2 regions of the Dysgonomonas sp. genome follow, and region 2 is predicted to be linked to the other one. Evidence: riboswitches for the same ligand, from Rfam matches in the RefSeq annotation. Region 2 holds a riboswitch; the other holds the start of a gene.
The links. Region 2 has a riboswitch for cobalamin ahead of PKC55_RS02275 (cysteine-rich CWC family protein). Riboswitches for the same ligand answer to the same signal wherever they lie in the genome.
Positions count from the first base shown of each region.

Region 1 (4,437 bases), 150 kb from region 2:
CTGTTCCTGCCAAAGGTGGCTCAACAATAGGTGGTTCAACAACAGGTGGTTCAACAACAGGATAGCCTTCGTCATCACTACATGATGCGAATCCTAAAACTAATGCTACAAAGAGAAATGCGTAAAAAATCTTATTTATTTTCATATGAATAAATATTTAAAAATTATAATTAGCTGATATTGTAAAAGATCGTCCCGGCATAGGATAATATTGTACAATTTGATAATTCTTGTTTGTCAGATTAATTAAATTGAGTTGGAGGCGTAAGCTATTATTATTTAATATAAAAGACTTATTTAGTGAAATACTATGATCTGTATATGATTCTATCTCATTTTTGGGTATATTCTGATCAAGAGCGTAACGTTTGCCTGATATAATAACAGTATATGCAAAATTTAACAAAGGGTTTTCTAAACTTACCGATGCCGAACCATAATGACGCGGTGTGTAAGGGATTTGATCTTTATAGTTTTTACTATTTTTATCTGTTACATCTATAACTCTCTGATAACTATAATTGCCTGTGATATTTAATGATATTTGGGATGTTAACAATGTATGAAGACGGAGATTCAGATCCACTCCGGTCATATCGACCTTTCCATAATTACGCATCTTAAAAATGTTCATTGTAGGAAAAGGCACAATTTTATCATCTACTTTATTTTTGTAACCATCTAAAGATATACTCATAAAGTCAATAGTCTCAGATATTTTTTTTGTCCAAGTCAATCCCACATTGTATTGTGTTGCATATTCCGGTTTCAGATTTATATTGCCCATACGTATGTAATACATATCATCAAAAGTTGGCACTCTAAATATCTTTTTATAAGACCCACGAAATCTTAAATTAGCTTCTTCGAAAGGTAAGTATGATACACTTATAGATGGTGTTACCTTTTTCTTATCTTTAGGGGAGTCTCCCGTCAGAACGCTTTCGTCAACATATGTAGCTAAAAGGCTTCCGGTTACGGTTAGATATTTATTAGTAAATTGAGCAGCCAAAGCTGTGAGTGATGAAATTCTCTTCGGCTTGTCCACATCTTCAAAATTACTATTCAACTTATTCTGAAATATATCTTCAAATAAACTTATGGATAGATATTTTAGAGGCTTGTACATCATACCTACAGATGCATAGTATTCATACTGAGTGATGCGGTCTTCTTGTTTGTTTTCTGCTGTATTATTGGTTATTGACAAATATTTATAATGGTTGCGACTGAATTTTAATTGCCCTTTTATACTTATTTTATCATTAACTCTATTTTTGTAATATAGTTGGGAGAACAAATCCTTGTTCCATACTCTTTCGTCATTATCGTCTCTGTAGAAAATTACAGAACCCGGCAGACCTCTTTCCGAATCATAATAATTTACTTTAAATTTCAGCTCGCCGGCTTTGCCCATATTCCCATAGAGGTTTAATTCTGTACGCCAGATATCAACATCAGAATTCCTCCGCTTACGCTCTTCGGTTTGATCCGCATTTTTAAATGTGAATTTATATCTTCCATCTGCTCTTTCCCATCCTGTATTTAACGAAAGAGAGAATTTCTTATTCAGTCGGTGTGCATAATAGACAGTAGGATTGAAAAGCCCATAAGAACCAGCTTTAACTTGTATATTTCCATTATATGATTTATTCTTAAAGGCAGGGTTTGATGTTATTACCTCTAATAAGCCGGCTGATGCATATGATCGTGCTGCCTGAAATATATCATCAGACTGACCAATAGAGAGAGTTATCATAGAAACATTATCCAATGAAAAACGACTGATATCGATCTGTCCGGATTGAACATTACTCATCGTAACACCATCATAACTAACTGCAGTATGTTGAGCCCCCATCCCCCTTATAGAAACAGTTTTCATGCCTCCAATACCTCCATAATCTTTTACTGTAACTCCCGAAAAACGGCGGACAGCATCTGATACGGACAGTATTCCTATTCGTTCAATCTCTGTATTATCAATAACTTGAAGTGGAGTTGTAGATCGTGAGACAGATGGTTTGATCTGTGCAGAAATTTCTATCTCTGACAGTTTCTTTGCATTGAGACTATCATTAATCTGAGCCTGCATATGCATACAGCCTACTACAAATAAAAATATAAGGGAAAATAAAAAAGTCCTCATCTTCACAAATTATTCAATAAAATGCTTTCGATAAGAACAAAGAAAAGACTATATAATCTTGACACTGTTTCTTAAGCTCTATTCCTCGAAAGCTGTCCGAACTATTACTTTGCAGGTCTTCTGACTTACTCCAACTTGTACAGCCTTCCCATTTTGAATAACAGTGGCTATGTTGCACAAGCTTTACAGAGCTTACAGCAGCGGGTCTGTTCAGGATTTTCACCTGATTCCCTTTCAATTCGTTAACAAACGAAACAAAGTGCTGCAAAGGTAAGGATAAATTATATTGAAAGACAAAATATAAATGTTAATTCCGCTAGCATGCTTCATGCGAAAGATATTATCCTGTGTTTTATGACTCTATGCATTAAAGTTCTCCAACCTTAAGCAGCCATGATTTAAATTAATATTTGTAAATCGACATCTAATGTTGTGTTTATCTTAAAAGAAAAACGCTTACCTTTGTTTCATATTCATATATAAATGAAATGAGGAATACAACCAGAGATAAAGTATTGCAGGAAATAAAAGTTGATCAACCGGCTCAATTGCTAGATTTCCTTGTCCAAAAAGAAGTGCGTAAAAGTCGCAACGCAGTTAAATCGCTTCTTGCACATAAACAAATCAAAGTAAACGGAAAGCTTATCACTCAATTCGATTTCGAACTGAAGGCAAAAGATAAGGTCTCTGTTATGAAATACGATCAGTCTCGAAAAGAAAAAAGATTGAAGGGATTAAAGATTGTATTTGAAGACGACGACTTACTTGTCATCGAAAAAGAAGCAGGATTTTTATCTGTAGCTACAGATAAGGAAAAGTCACGCACTGTATATAACTCTCTGAATGAATACGTAAAGAAAAAAGATAAAAAAGCACGTGTTTATGTTCTGCATCGCCTCGACAGAGAAGTTTCGGGACTAATGATCTTTGCGAAAGACATGGAGCTACAGGATATTTTTCAGAAAAACTGGGACAACCTTGTACCTAAGTATTCATACATGGCAATTGTAGAAGGACGCCCGAATCCTAAAAATGGAACTGTAACATCGTGGCTTACCGAAAACAAGAATTTTGTAATGATGTCCTCCCTTATCGATAACGGAGGACTGAAATCTGTTACACATTACAAGACACAAAAATCGAAAGGCGGCTATTCACTATTGGATTTTGACCTTGAAACACGACGCAAAAATCAAGTAAGAGTACACATGCAACAGATCGGACATCCGATTGTTGGCGATAAGAAATATGGTGCTTCAAATAATCCGATCAAAAGAATCGCCCTTCATGCCGGGGGACTAATTTTGAAACATCCAAGAACAGGGGAATTGCTTGAATTTAAAGCCGGCATCCCTAAAGCAATGCAAATACTAATATCCGAAACACAAAAAGAAAGAAAGGATAAGCCCGAAAAAGAGGAATCAATTTAATACATTTTAGGTATGAATGAAGATATTAAGCAGATAGGTCAGCGTCTGAAAGGTCTCCGTGAGGCTTTGGATATGACGACCGAAGAGTTCGCTTCATCATGTGGTATAGATCCTGTGGTATACCTCGAATATGAAGAAGGGAGAAAAGATTTGACTATCAGTACACTGAAAAACATTGCATCGAAACATAATATAGATGTTTCTGTACTGATGTTTGCTGACGAACCTCGCATGAGCAGCTATTTTTTGACGCGCAAGGGAAAAGGTTTAGCTGTGAAGCGTGTTTCAGATTACAGTTATCAGACGCTAGCCGGTGGATTTAACAATCGAAAGGCCGATGTGTTTGAAGTTACGGTAGAACCCAAGCAAGATAGTGTAAGGATACATCATAGCACACATACCGGGCAAGAGTTTAACCTTATCCTTGAAGGACGGATGCTTTTACAAATAAATGGGAAAGATTTGATATTGGAAGAAGGTGATAGCATCTACTTCGATTCAAGCCTGCCGCATGGAATGAAAGCTCTGGACGGAAAACGAGTGAAGTTTATTGCTGTTGTGCTTTAAGCTGGTATTTTCATTTACTAAAAGATTAATCACCATTATATAATGTTGGAAAAATTTGTAAAACAAATTCATTTTACTTCAACTGAAGATTTTGCAAAGCATTATCACGTTGAGATTCCTGATAATTTTAATTTTGGATATGATGTAGTTGATGAATGGGCACGAATAAACCCTACTAAAAGAGCTATTTGTTGGGGTAATGACCAGGGAGAACACATCGATTTCACATTTGCAGACATCAAAGAACAGAGCGACCGTACAGCTGCTTATTTCCAGTCGTTAGGCATAGGA
Region 1 covers NZ_DAOKYH010000001.1:681,519-685,955, reverse strand. Annotated here, with positions in the region: gene PKC55_RS02885 (NHL repeat-containing protein) at 1-145, opposite strand, end outside; gene PKC55_RS02880 (TonB-dependent receptor plug domain-containing protein) at 158-2,149, opposite strand; cobalamin riboswitch at 2,243-2,424, opposite strand; gene PKC55_RS02875 (RluA family pseudouridine synthase) at 2,638-3,579, shown strand; gene PKC55_RS02870 (helix-turn-helix domain-containing protein) at 3,592-4,146, shown strand; gene PKC55_RS02865 (AMP-binding protein) at 4,189-4,437, shown strand, end outside.
Region 1: another riboswitch for cobalamin. It lies ahead of PKC55_RS02880 (TonB-dependent receptor plug domain-containing protein); the one in region 2 lies ahead of PKC55_RS02275 (cysteine-rich CWC family protein).

Region 2 (4,437 bases):
GAAAACGTTTGAATTAAAAGGAGAAGCCAGAACAGATCTTGGCAAAAAAGCGACAAAAGCATTTCGCAAAGAAGACAAAATCCCTGCTGTAATTTATGGTGGAGATCAAACTGAAGCAATTGCTTTTACTGTTACAAACAGCGATGTTCGCAAACTTGTTTATACTCCTGAGATTTTCCTTGTAAACCTAACAATAGGAAAAGACAGCTATAAAGCTATATTGAAAGATGTACAGGTACACCCGGTAACAGATGCTATCTTGCACCTTGACTTCCTTCATGTATTTGAAGGCAAACCAATTGTAATGGACGTTCCTGTTATTTTGGACGGACTTGCAGAAGGTGTAAAAGCAGGGGGTAAACTTTCGCTTGACTTGCGTAAGATTAAAGTAAAAGCTCTTTACGATAAGATCCCTGAGAAAGTACACGTTGACGTAACAAGCCTTGCTCTTGGAAAATCTATCCAGGTAGGTGAACTACACTTCGAAGGACTTGAACTGTTAAATGCTAAAAATGCCGTTGTTTGTCGCGTTCAATTGACTCGTGCTGCAAGAGGTCTTGCTGCTAAAAACGGCTAATAATAGGATATATTGAATGAAATACTTGATTGCCGGCCTCGGTAATATTGGTAGAGAATACGAATATACCCGCCACAATATAGGATTCAGAGTATTGGACGCTTTAGCTAAAGCGTCCAATATTGTTTTTGCTGACAGGCGTTATGGCTTTGTGTCTGAACTAAAGGTCAAAGGACGTACTCTTATTCTGCTAAAGCCATCTACTTTTATGAATCTTAGCGGAAATGCTGTTCGTTATTGGCTAAACCAAGAAAAGATACCGATTGAGAATCTTTTGGTAGTTGTAGATGATCTTGCTTTGCCTTTTGGTTCTTTACGCCTCAAAGGAAAAGGCAGTAGTGCCGGACATAACGGACTGGGTAATATACAATCTGTACTAGGAACACAAGATTATGCCCGCTTACGGTTTGGTATAGGTAACGAATTTTCTCGGGGTGGTCAAGTTGGCTATGTGCTCGATAATTTCAGTGACGAAGAGGAAAAAGAGCTTCCTGTGAAACTGGAGACCTGTGGCGAAATAATCAAAAGCTTTTGTCTGGCAGGTATCAACAATACCATGAACCAATACAATAATAAATAAAACCAAAGAAGTTAGAAACGAATATCTTTTGTATCTAATATATAACTTTGATAAATGATGTGAAGCCGGTCTTGTTTGCGGACATATTGGCAAAATTCTGATTTTATTATGAAAGAACCTAAAAACGAAGTACGTATAGACAAATGGCTGTGGGCTGTTCGTCTTTTCAAAACTCGTTCTATAGCAATAGAAGCATGTAAAAAAGGACGTATCTCGATCAAAGGAGTTACTATAAAACCCTCTCGATCAATTAAGGTAGGTGATGTGATAGAAGTGCGACGTCCTCCGGTTACTTATTCCTTTGAAGTCCTCAACCTTTCGGAAAACAGAATGGGAGCCAAGCTTGTGCCCGAATTTATGAAAGATGTGACATCTGCATCTCAACTTGAAATATTAGAAATGTCTAAGGTGAGCGGTTTTGTAGATAGAGCTAGAGGAACAGGGCGACCAACAAAAAAAGATCGTCGTGAATTGGATCAGTTTACAGAAGATTACTCTTTCTTTGATGATTGGGATTTAGAAGATTAGAGCACAAATTATAGTTCGAAACTTATTCCTTGCAGAACACACTCTTATGAAATAGTAATTCATTATACCATCAAAAACTTTCTTATTTATATTTGTTCTTATTTATAATTCTATATCTTTGTTACCATATTGGTGTTATATATTCGAAGTCTTGGATATATAATGAAAAGGGAATCAGGTGTAAATCCTGAACAGTCGCGCTGCTGTAAGCTTCGCTAAACGTTTATACAAATCCTCAAAGCCACTGTTTTTCATAAACGGGAAGGTCGTATAAAACGGAAGTAAGTCAGAAGACCTGCCAAAAAATAAATTTCATCTTTCGCGAAAAAAGATAGAAAGCTCAAGAGATTTTTCTCTGATTATAAAAAAATGATTTTGGTTGAAGTATTTATACTATCATCTCTTGCAATGTTATATTTCGGTATCTGCAAATGAGATTGTATATTTTAAATAAACCTTCTCCTGATCTTATTATATATTCAATAACAATAAAAACTTACAACAATGAAAAAGATATGTCAAAGATGTTCGGCCGCTTTCAGCTGTAGAGAAGACCGCGTAGAATTGTGTAGCTGCCGTAGAGTTTCTTTAGTTTCAGGGGTACGCGATTATATAAAAGATAACTATAGTGACTGCCTTTGTCCTAAGTGTTTAAGCGAAACAAATACTTACTTTTTTGCCTTTGATGTTAATCCTAAATTCATAAAAGACAAAAAATAAAGTATTTATAAGCAACACCAATACAAGGTAATAGCAAAAACTTATTTTTAATTTACAATTTATTATAAATTTAGTCTTTAATTCGTTTAATTGTATAGGTAAGTTTCCTTAAATTTGATGTTGGAAAACAACGCAATTTGAATGTTTTCAAATCAAGTATTGAAGTTTGCAATCTCCTGTCACAAATGGAGATAGGAGATTGCAAATCGATATCGAACCGGATAGAAATAATAACTATAATAAATAAAATTAAACATGTTACAAGAGTTTACTTTAGGCGAAGGAAAGGCGATTATCAACTTCACTCTTAAGTTTTGCGACACGAGGCAAAAAATATTAAATAGTTACGGTTTTCATCGGGTTATTGAAGCTTTTATACAAAGATTGAAAAAGAATGATGTCATTATCTACGATTATTATATCAAAGAATTCAAGACTGACGAAGAATTTCAAAAAACATTGATAGAAGCATTTAAGCTACTTACTGTATGTAATCCCGATGAGGTGCAAAATGTACATAATAAGTATGCTATCTTCTTCAACGATAAAGATTTATTTATAGAACTTATAGAGCTTCTCTATGGCTTCTGGCGTAGAATGGAACGTTATACTATAGTGCATAACAATTCCATCAGCAGCGGGTTGCAAAGTGTGCGTTTTTTGCATGCCAACGAATTGTTCAATGAGTTGGTACTTTCCATTTATCGCCGCATCCAGGAAACCGTAATGGGGTATCAGCATCTTGTATATCGCCAGCTTACGGCAGGTGCAAATGCAGGGTTAACTCTTAGTGACATTACTTGGAATTGCCCAATAGAATACAATGGGTTGACTTCTATTCCGTTCATTACTTCTGTTATGTTTAAGCCTCCGTTTATTTCATATACAAAAAGAAATACACGCGACGGCATTTTTCAAGAACATACAACAAATCCGGTAGAAAATATTATTCTGAATGAAGATGACTGGTTCTTATTTCCTGCTAAAGTAGGGAATATGCTGACCTTTGTTTATTTCCACAAGGACTATATGGTTCACGGATTTGCATTATCCAATCTTTTTGAACTAGCTAAAGCCAGTGAATATATCGGTAAAAAACCGGATATAATATACGTGTTCGGATATCCTGATGGAATAGAAGAGAAACGTACTTTCTACTATAAGGATAAGAAAAATGATATTCTTATCGGTTACGCTAATCATTGCGACGATATCGACTATTTTGGCTATATGAAAAAAATGCTTCTTACACTTCATAACGTGAAGCAAATGGAGCAAGGGCGATTGCCGCTACACGGAGCTATGGTAAACATATTACTCAAGAATGGTACAGAAGCCAATATCGTTATTATAGGAGACAGTGGTGCCGGAAAATCTGAAAGTTTGGAAGCTTTCCGTACGCTTAACGAGAAATATATACGTCATATGCGTATCGTATTTGATGATATGGGTTACCTCAAAAAAGAAGAAGATGGTACGATTAAGGGGTATGGAACCGAAATCGGAGCATTTGTCCGTATCGATGACCTTGACCCTATGTATGCGTTCCAGCAGTTAGAGAGAGGTATCTATTCTAATCCTGACAAAATAAATGCTCGCATTACGATTCCTGCCGCAACATACGATGTTATCTCTAAAGGATATAAAGTAGATTATATCTTGTATGCGAATAACTATACTGAATCTGCGCAGAAGATTGAGTTTTTTGATAATCTCGACGAAGCGATTAAAATATTCGAAGCCGGAGCTCGCAAAGCAAAAGGAACTACGACTGAAAATGGTTTGGTTACATCTTATTTTGCCAATCCTTTTGGTCCTGTACAAGAAAAGAAGCTTGCAGGCAAGCTGATCAAAGAATTCTTTAATGATATGAATAACAACGGTGTAAAAATAGGAGAGATATACACCTCGCTTGCTATTGACGGGCATACTAAGGATGGACCTCAATTGGCAGCAGAAGAGTTGTTTACAATGATAAATAATGATTAAGTGGAGTAGAGATGAGTTAAGTATTAGCTCGTCTCTTTCTTCG
Region 2 covers NZ_DAOKYH010000001.1:532,706-537,142, forward strand. Annotated here, with positions in the region: gene PKC55_RS02260 (50S ribosomal protein L25/general stress protein Ctc) at 1-577, shown strand, start outside; gene pth (aminoacyl-tRNA hydrolase) at 594-1,157, shown strand; gene hslR (Hsp15 family ribosome-associated heat shock protein) at 1,266-1,685, shown strand; cobalamin riboswitch at 1,799-2,002, shown strand; gene PKC55_RS02275 (cysteine-rich CWC family protein) at 2,190-2,405, shown strand; gene PKC55_RS02280 (phosphoenolpyruvate carboxykinase) at 2,661-4,394, shown strand.